Regions from separate parts of the Massilia sp. AB1 genome, predicted to be linked through region 2. Evidence: riboswitches for the same ligand, from Rfam matches in the RefSeq annotation. Region 2 holds a riboswitch; the other holds the start of a gene.
The links. Region 2 has a riboswitch for glycine ahead of gcvT (glycine cleavage system aminomethyltransferase GcvT). Riboswitches for the same ligand answer to the same signal wherever they lie in the genome.
Positions count from the first base shown of each region.

Region 1: another riboswitch for glycine. It lies ahead of J8847_RS06140 (hypothetical protein); the one in region 2 lies ahead of gcvT (glycine cleavage system aminomethyltransferase GcvT).

Region 1 is NZ_JAGKSG010000007.1:23,952-28,687, reverse strand. Features, by position in the region: gene J8847_RS06155 (DUF4034 domain-containing protein) at 1-584, opposite strand, end outside; gene J8847_RS06150 (hypothetical protein) at 581-1,765, opposite strand; gene J8847_RS06145 (C39 family peptidase) at 1,877-2,470, opposite strand; gene J8847_RS06140 (hypothetical protein) at 2,509-3,219, opposite strand; glycine riboswitch at 3,536-3,633, opposite strand; glycine riboswitch at 3,636-3,724, opposite strand; gene J8847_RS06135 (hypothetical protein) at 3,829-4,281, opposite strand; gene J8847_RS06130 (GNAT family N-acetyltransferase) at 4,480-4,736, shown strand, end outside.
Region 2 is NZ_JAGKSG010000011.1:477-5,212, forward strand. Features, by position in the region: partial or broken gene J8847_RS08655 (DUF1631 family protein) at 1-344, opposite strand, end outside; gene J8847_RS08660 (hypothetical protein) at 642-824, shown strand; gene J8847_RS08665 (ATP-dependent Clp protease proteolytic subunit) at 1,015-1,575, opposite strand; glycine riboswitch at 1,909-1,992, shown strand; glycine riboswitch at 2,010-2,107, shown strand; gene gcvT (glycine cleavage system aminomethyltransferase GcvT) at 2,157-3,287, shown strand; gene gcvH (glycine cleavage system protein GcvH) at 3,335-3,715, shown strand; gene gcvP (aminomethyl-transferring glycine dehydrogenase) at 3,827-4,736, shown strand, end outside.

The DNA of each region.
Region 1 (4,736 bases), on a different contig from region 2:
GCGATCGCTTCCATCTGGCGGCGGTCCCAGTCCAGGGCCGTGCCGATCTCCAGCAGGATGTCATGCGCGTCGCTGTCCTGCAGCGCCACGTCGGCATGCTGGCGCAGGTAATCCGCGGCGCGCTTGAGGTAGGCGTGGAAGTCCTTCCAGGCTTCCGGGGGCACGTCCTTGACGAAGCCCTTGCCGCGATACGACCAGCCATGCCTGAGCAGCGCGCGGGCGTGCAGGACGTGCGCGAAGCTCGATTGCGGGTGCTCGTTCGCCCACTGCAGGGTGAGCAGGTCGACCTCCTTCAGGTAGGCTTCCTCGTTCTTCATCTTGTAGTTGAACAGCGCATCGAGGCCCGCGCGGAACTGGTTCAGGCGCAGGTTCGCGTCCGCGTCGAACTGGTTCGGCTTCCTGTATTCGGTGTTCCGGCGTTCGAGCTCGGCGAAGTCGCCGCACCAGAACGCGTCCGTGGCGGCGGCTTCGACCGGCGCCGCCACGGACGAGTTGGCGCCGTGAGCGGAGCAGCTCATGCCTGTCAGCGCCGCGCCCAGCACGGCGCCGTTCAGCAGGCGGATGAAAGGGGAGGGCAGTCTCATGGCTTCGCTTTCTCCGGCGTGTCCGGTTCGGCCGGCGTCAGGGTCCAGACCATCTCGAATTCCGGCGGCGTGGCCGGGCCGGCCTGGCGCGCGTGGTGCAGGGCCACCGCATCGAAGACGTTCTCGAAGGCGACCGGGCGCGTGCCGCGGATGCCGCGCACCGTGATCTTCCGTTCGCCGATGCTGGCCGGTCCAGCTTTGCCCGAAGCGTCCAGCGGACGCGCGATGCGGATCACCCCTGTCACGTCGAAGCGCTCGGCGAGCTTGGGGTAGCCGGGGACGGCGCCCGGGGCTGCCACGACGGGTTCGAAGGCGCCGGCGAAGCGCTCGGTCGCGCTGATCAATGTGCCGTAGCGGAAGGCGGCGAGCGCCGCCGCGGGCGTCGCGCCCTGCGCCACGCTGGCGCGCAGCCACCATTGCTGGAGCTGGCATTTGCTTTCCGTGGCCAGCTCGGCATAGGGTTTGCGTTCCGCGAGCAGGGCGTAGGCCAGCGCGGGCGGCAGGGCCGGCGCCGCACGCGGTCCGCCGCGCCGGATCTGCTCCACGGCCTGCATGGCGGCGTCCTGAGGCAGCAGGACCGGCCAGGGCGGCAGGGCGGCGCGCGGCTGTCCCCAGTGCGCCAGCAGCCGGCGCTCGGTGTCGAGCGCCGCCTTGCGCCGCGCGGGCGGCATGGCTTGCAGGCGCAGGACCCGGCTCGCGAAATCCTGGAAGCGCGCATCGCCCTGGAGCCGGCAGACGCCGGGCGATGCGGCCAGCGCCGCCAGGGTCGCCTGTTCGTAGTCCGCGTCGCCCGGTTCCACCTGCCACAGCGCCAGTTCGTTGAGCACGCGGGCGAAGACGGCATGATAGACATCGTCCTCGGACGCGGGCTCGGCGGGCGTGGTCTGCAGGCGCCTTTCCTCGTCAATCCAGGCCGGCAGCAGTTGCCGGATGCGGGCGAGGTGGGTGGCGGCCATCGCTTCGGCTTCCGCGCGCAGCGCCGGGTCGAGATCGAGTTCCCTGGGCAGGGCGAAGGCGCGGGCCAGGTCCTCGTTCAGCGGCGCGGAAATGGAGGCGTTGTTCCTGGTGGCCCGGTCCGGTGCGGCCAGCGCCGTCAGGCTGCCGGCCAGCAGGGTGAATAGCAGGGTAAATGGCAGGGCGGAGCGGGCCAGGCGTCCGGCCCGCGGTTTGAAGTTGGTCACGCGCGGCTCGTCGATGACATGGGGGAGGTCGAACCATATCATGCTGGATGAGTGGAGAAACACGCGCATTTCCACGCTCTCCAGGCCGCCGCGGCGGCCTGGAGACGGGGCTTACAGCGCCGGGCTGGCGTTCATGCGCTGGGTATGGGTCCAGCGGTGGTCGTAGGCCGACACCGCCGAGCTGTAGGTGCGCCAGGTCTGGCCCTCGCCCGGCCACGGGTCCATGATGTAGACGTAGTTCACGCCGTTATAGGTCTCGTAGCCCCGGCCGGCCATGATGTGGCCGCCGCCGTTGGTCCAGCCGTAGCGGATCACGAAGGGACGGTTGGCATTGATGTCGGCCACCACGCTGCTCCAGGACGAGGCCACGTTGTAGGCGGTGTTCGGCACGCCCCAGGCGGACAGGATGTTCTGTACGCTGCCGCTGGTGCCGTACATGGAGTTCGGCTGGTTGGCGTAGCTGCTCCAGTCGAAGATCGTGTTCCCGCACGCGTAGTTGATCCCGAAGGCCCAGTTCACGATCTGGCACTGGCTCGGGGTCTTCTTGTACAGGTTCAGGATCGCCTTGCTGGTCGCGGACCAGCACCACTGGCTGTGTTCCTGGGTGGTCAGGGGAACGTTGAGGGTGCGCCACTGCGCGAAGGCGCTCGGTGCGGCCAGGGTCAGCGCCGCGGCGGCCAGCAGGCCTGTCAGTCGTTGGTTCATTATTTGTCTCCGTATGGGTGCTTGTCGTTGGCGCCGTCTCAGCGGTGCTCGTCCAGGTTGCGCTTGACCGCCGCGCGCAGGGCTGGCAGCAGTTCGGCTTCGTCGGCCAGGGCGGCGGTCGGACGGCCGAAGGCGTCGGTGCGCTGCAGGGGCAGGGAAGCGCGCGCGGAATACAGGGGCGCGAAGCGGGTGCCGCCGGCGGTCTCGACTTCGAGCAGGTCGGAACGGGCCTGGTAGATGCGCAGCAGGCGCAGGTTGGAGCGGTCGGCATTGCCGTGCGCGGCGACCAGGGCGTCGAGGTCCCTGGACAGGACCGCGGCGCCGTAGGCGACCGTCTGGTAGCGGCCGCCGTGCTGCTCCACCGTCGCCATGCCGATCGGGCGCTCGCCCAGCAGCACCACGAAGCGCCATTGCTGGGCGTGGCGCGCCATGCTTTTCATGCTGCCGCGGCCGCGCATCAGCTGGTCCGGATCGATGGTGTAGACCGGGAAGCCGTAGCCGATGCGCGCATCCTTCAGCGCGCGCAGGTCCTGGACCTCGAGCGGAAAGCCGTCCGGGGCCGCGCCCGGGCGCTGGAGCTGGTGGTTGATGAACTGGCTGAGATCGCGCTGGGCCGCGGCGAAGGCCGCGGACTGGCCGGCCGCGGCCTGGCGCGCCGCGCCGGGATCGGCGGCCTGCGCTTGTACTGCGGGTCCCGCCAGGCCGAGACCGATGCCGAGCGCCAGGGCCGCGAGCCTTGCCCGAGCCATCCTGTATTGCCGTTGTTGAGCTTGCATTGACGACTTCTCCTTGAATGTGAAGGTGAAAAGCGGCCCGCCTGTCCGAGCGGGCGTCTGTTGCTGCTGCTGCAAAAGGACACGCATGGCGTGCCGGACAACCGGGACGAGCGCTAGGACGGCGTCGGGAAACTGCCCTGGCGATGAGGAAGGAAGGCGGTGGCGCGCTGCGCAGGCGCGCACGGCGCCGCGGCGCCGCCAGGGGCGCCGGAGTCAAGTTCGGTATGCATGAAATCCAGACACAAAAAGCGTCACAAGGGAATCCGCGCGCTCATTGCGCGTCGGCACCCCCTCTGTGCTGGACCTGAGAGATTTCGCAGGCCGAGGTAGGGCCTGCTTGCTCCTTCGGTGCGCCGGGTGACGGTCTCCCGGCGGCTCTTCAGAGTGTGAATGCGGTATCGGTCCTTTTGCCTGAGAGATTCCGGGGCGGTTGCTCCTTCGGCGCTGTCGGATAGACAGTCTCTCCCGATACCGCGGCCGGCGCCTGGGCGCCAGTCGTATAGACAGGATAGCCCAGCTATTTCAAATAACTCAACGGTTTTATCCCGCTTGTTGTTTTTGCACCAGCGTCTGCATGTCGGCTCAGCGCCCCGCGTCGCGGTCCCGGCGCTGGTCCAGCTTGTCGCTGTCGTCGTCGGTGCCGGCCCGGTTCCCCAGGCCGCCGTCCGCGGCGGCCGCATCGCTGGGATTGCCGCCGCCGGCCATGGCGACTTCGTCTTGCTGGCGGTTCTGCTGGCCCTGGCTACCCTCTGCCTTTTCGACCGTGCCTCCCGGCACGGGCCCGCCGGCGTTGCCGTGGCTGGTTTGCGGCGCGCCGGCCGGGCCGACATTGCTCTCCGGCGAAGCGCTGTTGAAGTTGGTGTAGCGCCCGGACGTGGCTTCGCGCTGTTCGTTCTGGCCGCCGACGCTGGAGTAGCCGGCGCTGTCGTCGGCCACGAAGCCGGAGCCGGAATCCGCGCTGCCGCGCAGGGCCTGGCCTCGGCGCTGGTCGTCGTCGCGGCCGCGTTTCGGGGTGGACTTATTTCTATCGTTCATCATGTTCTCCTTGGCATAGATGACGGGACAGCTTCATCTTAATCATCCGCACCTGGAGCCCAATAGGCGCACGGTACAAGGCTGCGTAGGAGGAGTCGGACGTGGCCGACCTGACAAAATCGCCAGCTTGCCGCCAGGACAGGCCGCCACGTACACTGGAAGCGCCGGCCTCTTTCACAAGATACAAGGATCCCCCCCATGATCGTCGACTACCTCGCCAACCACAAACAGTTCATCCCCGAGATCGCGGACCTCATCTTCGGCGAGTGGTCCGACCTGTTCCTCGCCAACGGCGTGGACAAGGCGCAGCTGCTGGCGATGCTGGAAGAGCGGGCCAACACCGAGCGGCTGCCCATCGCCTACGTGGCGGTACGGGACGGCGAATTGCTGGGCACCGGCAGCATCAAGATGGAAGAGCCGAGCACGCGGGAAGGGCTGTCGCCCTGGCTGGCGGG
Region 2 (4,736 bases):
TCCAGCGGCACCAGGCTGAGGGCGACCTGCGCGGCCGGGCGCGGCTGGGGCGAGAGCTGGCCGAGTTCCTTGCGCAGGGCCAGTTCGATGCCCGTGCAGGCCAGGTGGAAATAGGCGTAGGCGTTTTCCTTGAGGAGGTTGCCGGACTTGATGCGGCGCGCGGCCAGCTTGGGATCGGGACCTGCGCTGGTCATGTCGAGCAGCGCGGCGACCATGCGGTGGCACATCTCCATTAGCTGGCCATTCGCATGGCGGCTGGCGATACCGACGAGCTCATCCAACGTCGCCTGCCGGTCGGCGGCGGCCTTGCGGGCGGCGGGCGTCTGTGCGGATGGGGTGGCCATGGACGTGGGGAGAAGATCGATCCCTCCATTCTGCCATATTATTTCCAGAAAGCAATAGGCCTTAATGCATATGTCGTAAGAAATACGACACGCCGAAGCATGTGATCGAGCGTTTCATCAGGAAATAGATGCTTTCAGATTGTAGGAGCACCTCCTACAACGCATCAAGGGGTGTTCCGATAGCGATTCATCAACACGATAAGCATGATTGATTCACCGGAAATGCCTCGAATCCATTCGGACACGGCCGGTCGGTAAAGCCGAGCAGGATCTTTTCCCACTATGAAAGGAAGCACCATGGCCTCGAAGCAAGGTAGCAAGCGCAACCAAAGCGGCTCTCAGCAAAGCAGCAAGAGCGAAGGCAACAAACAGTCGGGCTCGGCAGGTTCGGGCTCGCGCTCGGGCGGCGGCACCCGCGGCGGTACTCCGGAACAACACGCCGAAGCTGGCCGTCAGAGCCACAAGAACGACAAACGCTGATCCTGTTTTCTCCGGCCCCGCCGGAAGCAGGCATCACTTGTCCAGCCCGCCGCGCATCGAGCCGGCGGGCTTTTCTATGTGTCGGACAAAGCGCCACGGCTTCCTTGCCTTATCCATAGGCCTGACGAATAAACGGGCCGCGGCCATCGGCCAAGCCGATGTATCGGGCTACCGAGCCTGTTGGGCCGACTCAAATATTGCGCAGGATCGCACCCTTGGGCGGCGCGAAATCGCGGATGTCGTTGACCAGGCCGGCGGCCTTGGCGTCGCGCGAGTTCAGATGCAGGTCCGAATACTGGTGGATGCTCCACTGCTCCGGGGTCAGCTCGACGGTCTTGCGCAGAATCGACTCGGTGCGCGAATCGTCGGCACGCAGGCCCTCGACGATGATGTTGAGCGCATCCGGACGCGAACCGGGCGAGGCGGTCGCATGCGACTTGTGGACCATGAAGCGCGCCGTCTCGCTGCAATAGCGCTCCGTGCCGCACAGGTAGAGGATGACCGCGATCGAGGCCACCGCCCCGCCGTTGTACATCACAAACTTGATCGGCGAGCTGGCCATGAAGTTGTACAGGCACAGGCCGTCGCTGACATAGCCGCCGTTGGACTGCACCAGGACATGGGCCGTCTCGATGCCGTCCTCGGTCATGGCGGCGACCGCGTCGAAGACCCGGTGGACCATGTCACTATTGACGTCGCCAGACAGCGTGAACCAGCCTGTTTTTTCCTGTTGTGCTTTGTCTTCGCTCATAGTTTTTTCCGCCTGCAAAGTGAGTGTGATAAGTGTAGCAAAACCGGCCCGCGAGCCCGGATGCCGTGCGTCAATAGTGCGCGGCAATGCTTTTAGGAATCGAAATGCCCGCGTAACCGCCCTACCTACCAACGTCATCCCGGCGAAGGCCGGGATCCAAGTTTGCTCGCGTTCCCGCCCACGTTTTGGCTGCCGGCTGCCCAACGAACTTGGGTTCCGGCCGAGGGGGACGCCGAGTCCCGGAACGACGTTCTGAGGGTAGGGGCCGCCCCTTCCTTCCCCTGGTTTCCCCCTTAGCTGGTTGACAGCAACCGCCCTCTCGCATATCCTCCACAGTCTTGACAGGGAGAGCGCAGCACGCTGCCGCCGAAGGGGCACTACCCACAAACTCTCAGGCAAAAGGACCGGTCAAGGAGCGGCGGCGCATCGCGCGGCGGCTCAACTCTGGAGAGCGGCCGCGACACAAGCGGCCCACCGAAGGGGCAGGCGGCCAGGCCGCTATCTCTCAGGTACCAAGGACAGAGGGGAAAACAGCGCACGGCGACGTGCCCGCACCCCTATTCAACTGCCCTGAGGATTCCATGACGCTCAAAGCGACTCCGCTCAATTCCGCTCACCGTGCCCTAGGGGCCAAGATGGTCGACTTCGGCGGCTGGGACATGCCGGTCAACTACGGCTCCCAGATCGAAGAGCACAACGCGGTGCGCACCGACGCCGGCATGTTCGACGTGTCCCACATGTGCGTGGTCGACCTCAAGGGCGCCAACGTGCGCAGCTTCCTGCGCGGCCTGCTGGCCAACAACGTCGACAAGCTGCAGGTCCCGGGCAAGGCCCTCTACTCCTGCATGCTGAATCCCGAAGGCGGCGTCATCGACGACCTGATCGTCTACTTCTTCAGCGAAGACTGGTTCCGCATCGTCGTCAACGCCGGCACCGCCGACAAGGACGTGGCCTGGATGAACCAGCAGAACGCCGCCACGAATTCCGGCCTGGTCATCACCCAGCGCCGCGATAGTAGTGATGAAAATCGCGACCCGATCGCCCTGATCGCGGTCCAGGGCCCGAACGCCCGCGCCAAGGCCTGGGAAGTGCTGCCGGAGACCAAGGCCGCTTCCGAAGCGCTCAAGCCCTTCAACGTCGTAATCGTCCCGGACACCGCCTTCGGCGAAGTCATGGTGGCGCGCACCGGCTACACCGGCGAAGACGGCTTCGAAATCGGCGTCCCGGCATCCAAGGCCGAAGCCCTGTGGAACGCCTTCGCCGCCGCCGGCATCAAGCCCGCCGGCCTGGGCGCCCGCGACACCCTGCGCCTGGAAGCCGGCATGAACCTGTACGGCCAGGACATGGACGAGACCGTGAACCCGCTGGACGCCGGCCTGGGCTGGACCATCGACCTGGTCTCCGAGCGCGACTTCATCGGCAAGGCCGCCCTGCAGGCCAAGGGCCAGCAAGCCAACTTCGTCGGCCTGATCCTGCGCGAAAAAGGCGGCATCCTGCGCGCCCACCAGAAGGTCCTCAGCGCCGCCGGCAACGAAGGCGAGATCACCAGCGGCACCTTCAGCCCGAGCATGCAGCAGGCGATCGCCCTGGCGCGCGTGCCGCTGGACGTGGCGGTCGGCGACACCGTGCAAGTCGTGATCCGCGACAAGCAGCTGGCCGCTTCCGTCGTCAAGCTGCCGTTCGTGCGTAACGGCAAAGTCCTCGCCGCCTAAAAGAACAAGCAATATAATCACCGCGTCACCCATACCAGGAGCCTTTAATGAACATCCCTACCGACCTGAAATACACCGAGTCCCACGAGTGGGTCCGCCGCGAGGCTGACGGCACCCTGACCGTCGGCATCACCGAATACGCGCAGGACGCACTGGGCGACATCGTGTTCGTCGAACTGCCGCAGGTCGGCAAGGCCTTCACCGCCGGCGACGACGCCGCCGTGGTCGAGTCGGTCAAGGCCGCCAGCGACATCTACGCTCCGGTGTCGGGCACCGTCACCGCGGTGAACCAGTCCGTGGCCGACGCGCCGGACTCGATCAACCAGGACGCGTACGGCGCCTGGCTGTTCAAGCTCCAGCCGACCGACGCCGGCGCTGTCGACAAGCTGCTGGACGCCGACGCCTACGGCAAGACCACCGACAATTAATGTCGCCGAGGGCGCGCCGCTGAATGCGGCGCGCCCTTTTAGTTTCACGAAGTCCCGAATTCCTCATCTTCGCCAGCCCACAAGGCGCCGGCAATTCATCTGGCCACCATCATGACCCGTTCCAGCCTCACCCAACTTGAAGCCCGCGATTCGTTCATCCCGCGCCATATCGGCCCGTCCGAATCCGAACAGGCAGCCATGCTGTCGACCCTCGGCTACGCTTCGCGCGCCGCCCTGATCGACGCCGTGGTTCCCGCCAACATCCGCCGCAAGGACACCCTGGACCTGGGCCAGTTCGTCGAGCCGCGCACCGAAGAAGACGCGCTGGCCACCCTGCGCGCGCTGGCATCCAAGAACAAGGTCATGAAGTCGATGATCGGCCAGGGCTACTACGGCACCCACACCCCGAAGGTCATCCTGCGCAACATCTTCGAGAACCCGGCCTGGTACACCGCCTACACCCCCTACCAGCCCGAGATCTCGCAGGGCCGCCTGGAAGCGATCCTGAACTTCCAGCAGACCATCACCGACCTGACCGGCATGGGCATCGCCAACTCGTCGATGCTGGACGAAGGTACCGCCGCCGCCGAAGCCATGACCCTGCTGCAGCGCGTCGGCAAGTCCTCGTCGAGAGTGTTCTATGTCGCCGACGACGTGCTGCCGCAGACCCTGGAAGTGATCCAGACCCGCGCCCAGCCGATCGGCGTCGAAGTTCGCGTGATCGCGGCCGGCGACATCGAGAAGCTGGAAGAGACCTGCTTCGGCGTGCTGCTGCAATACCCGGGCGTGAACGGCGAAGTGCGCGACTACCGCGCCGCCGTGGAACACCTGCACGCCATGGGCGCGATGGTGGTCGTGGCCGCCGACCTGCTGGCCCTGACCATGCTCACCCCGCCGGGCGAATGGGGCGCCGACGTGGTCGTCGGTAACAGCCAGCGCTTCGGCGTGCCGCTCGGTTTCGGCGGCCCGCACGCCGGCTACCTCGCCACCCGCGACGAATTCAAGCGCAGCATGGCTGGCC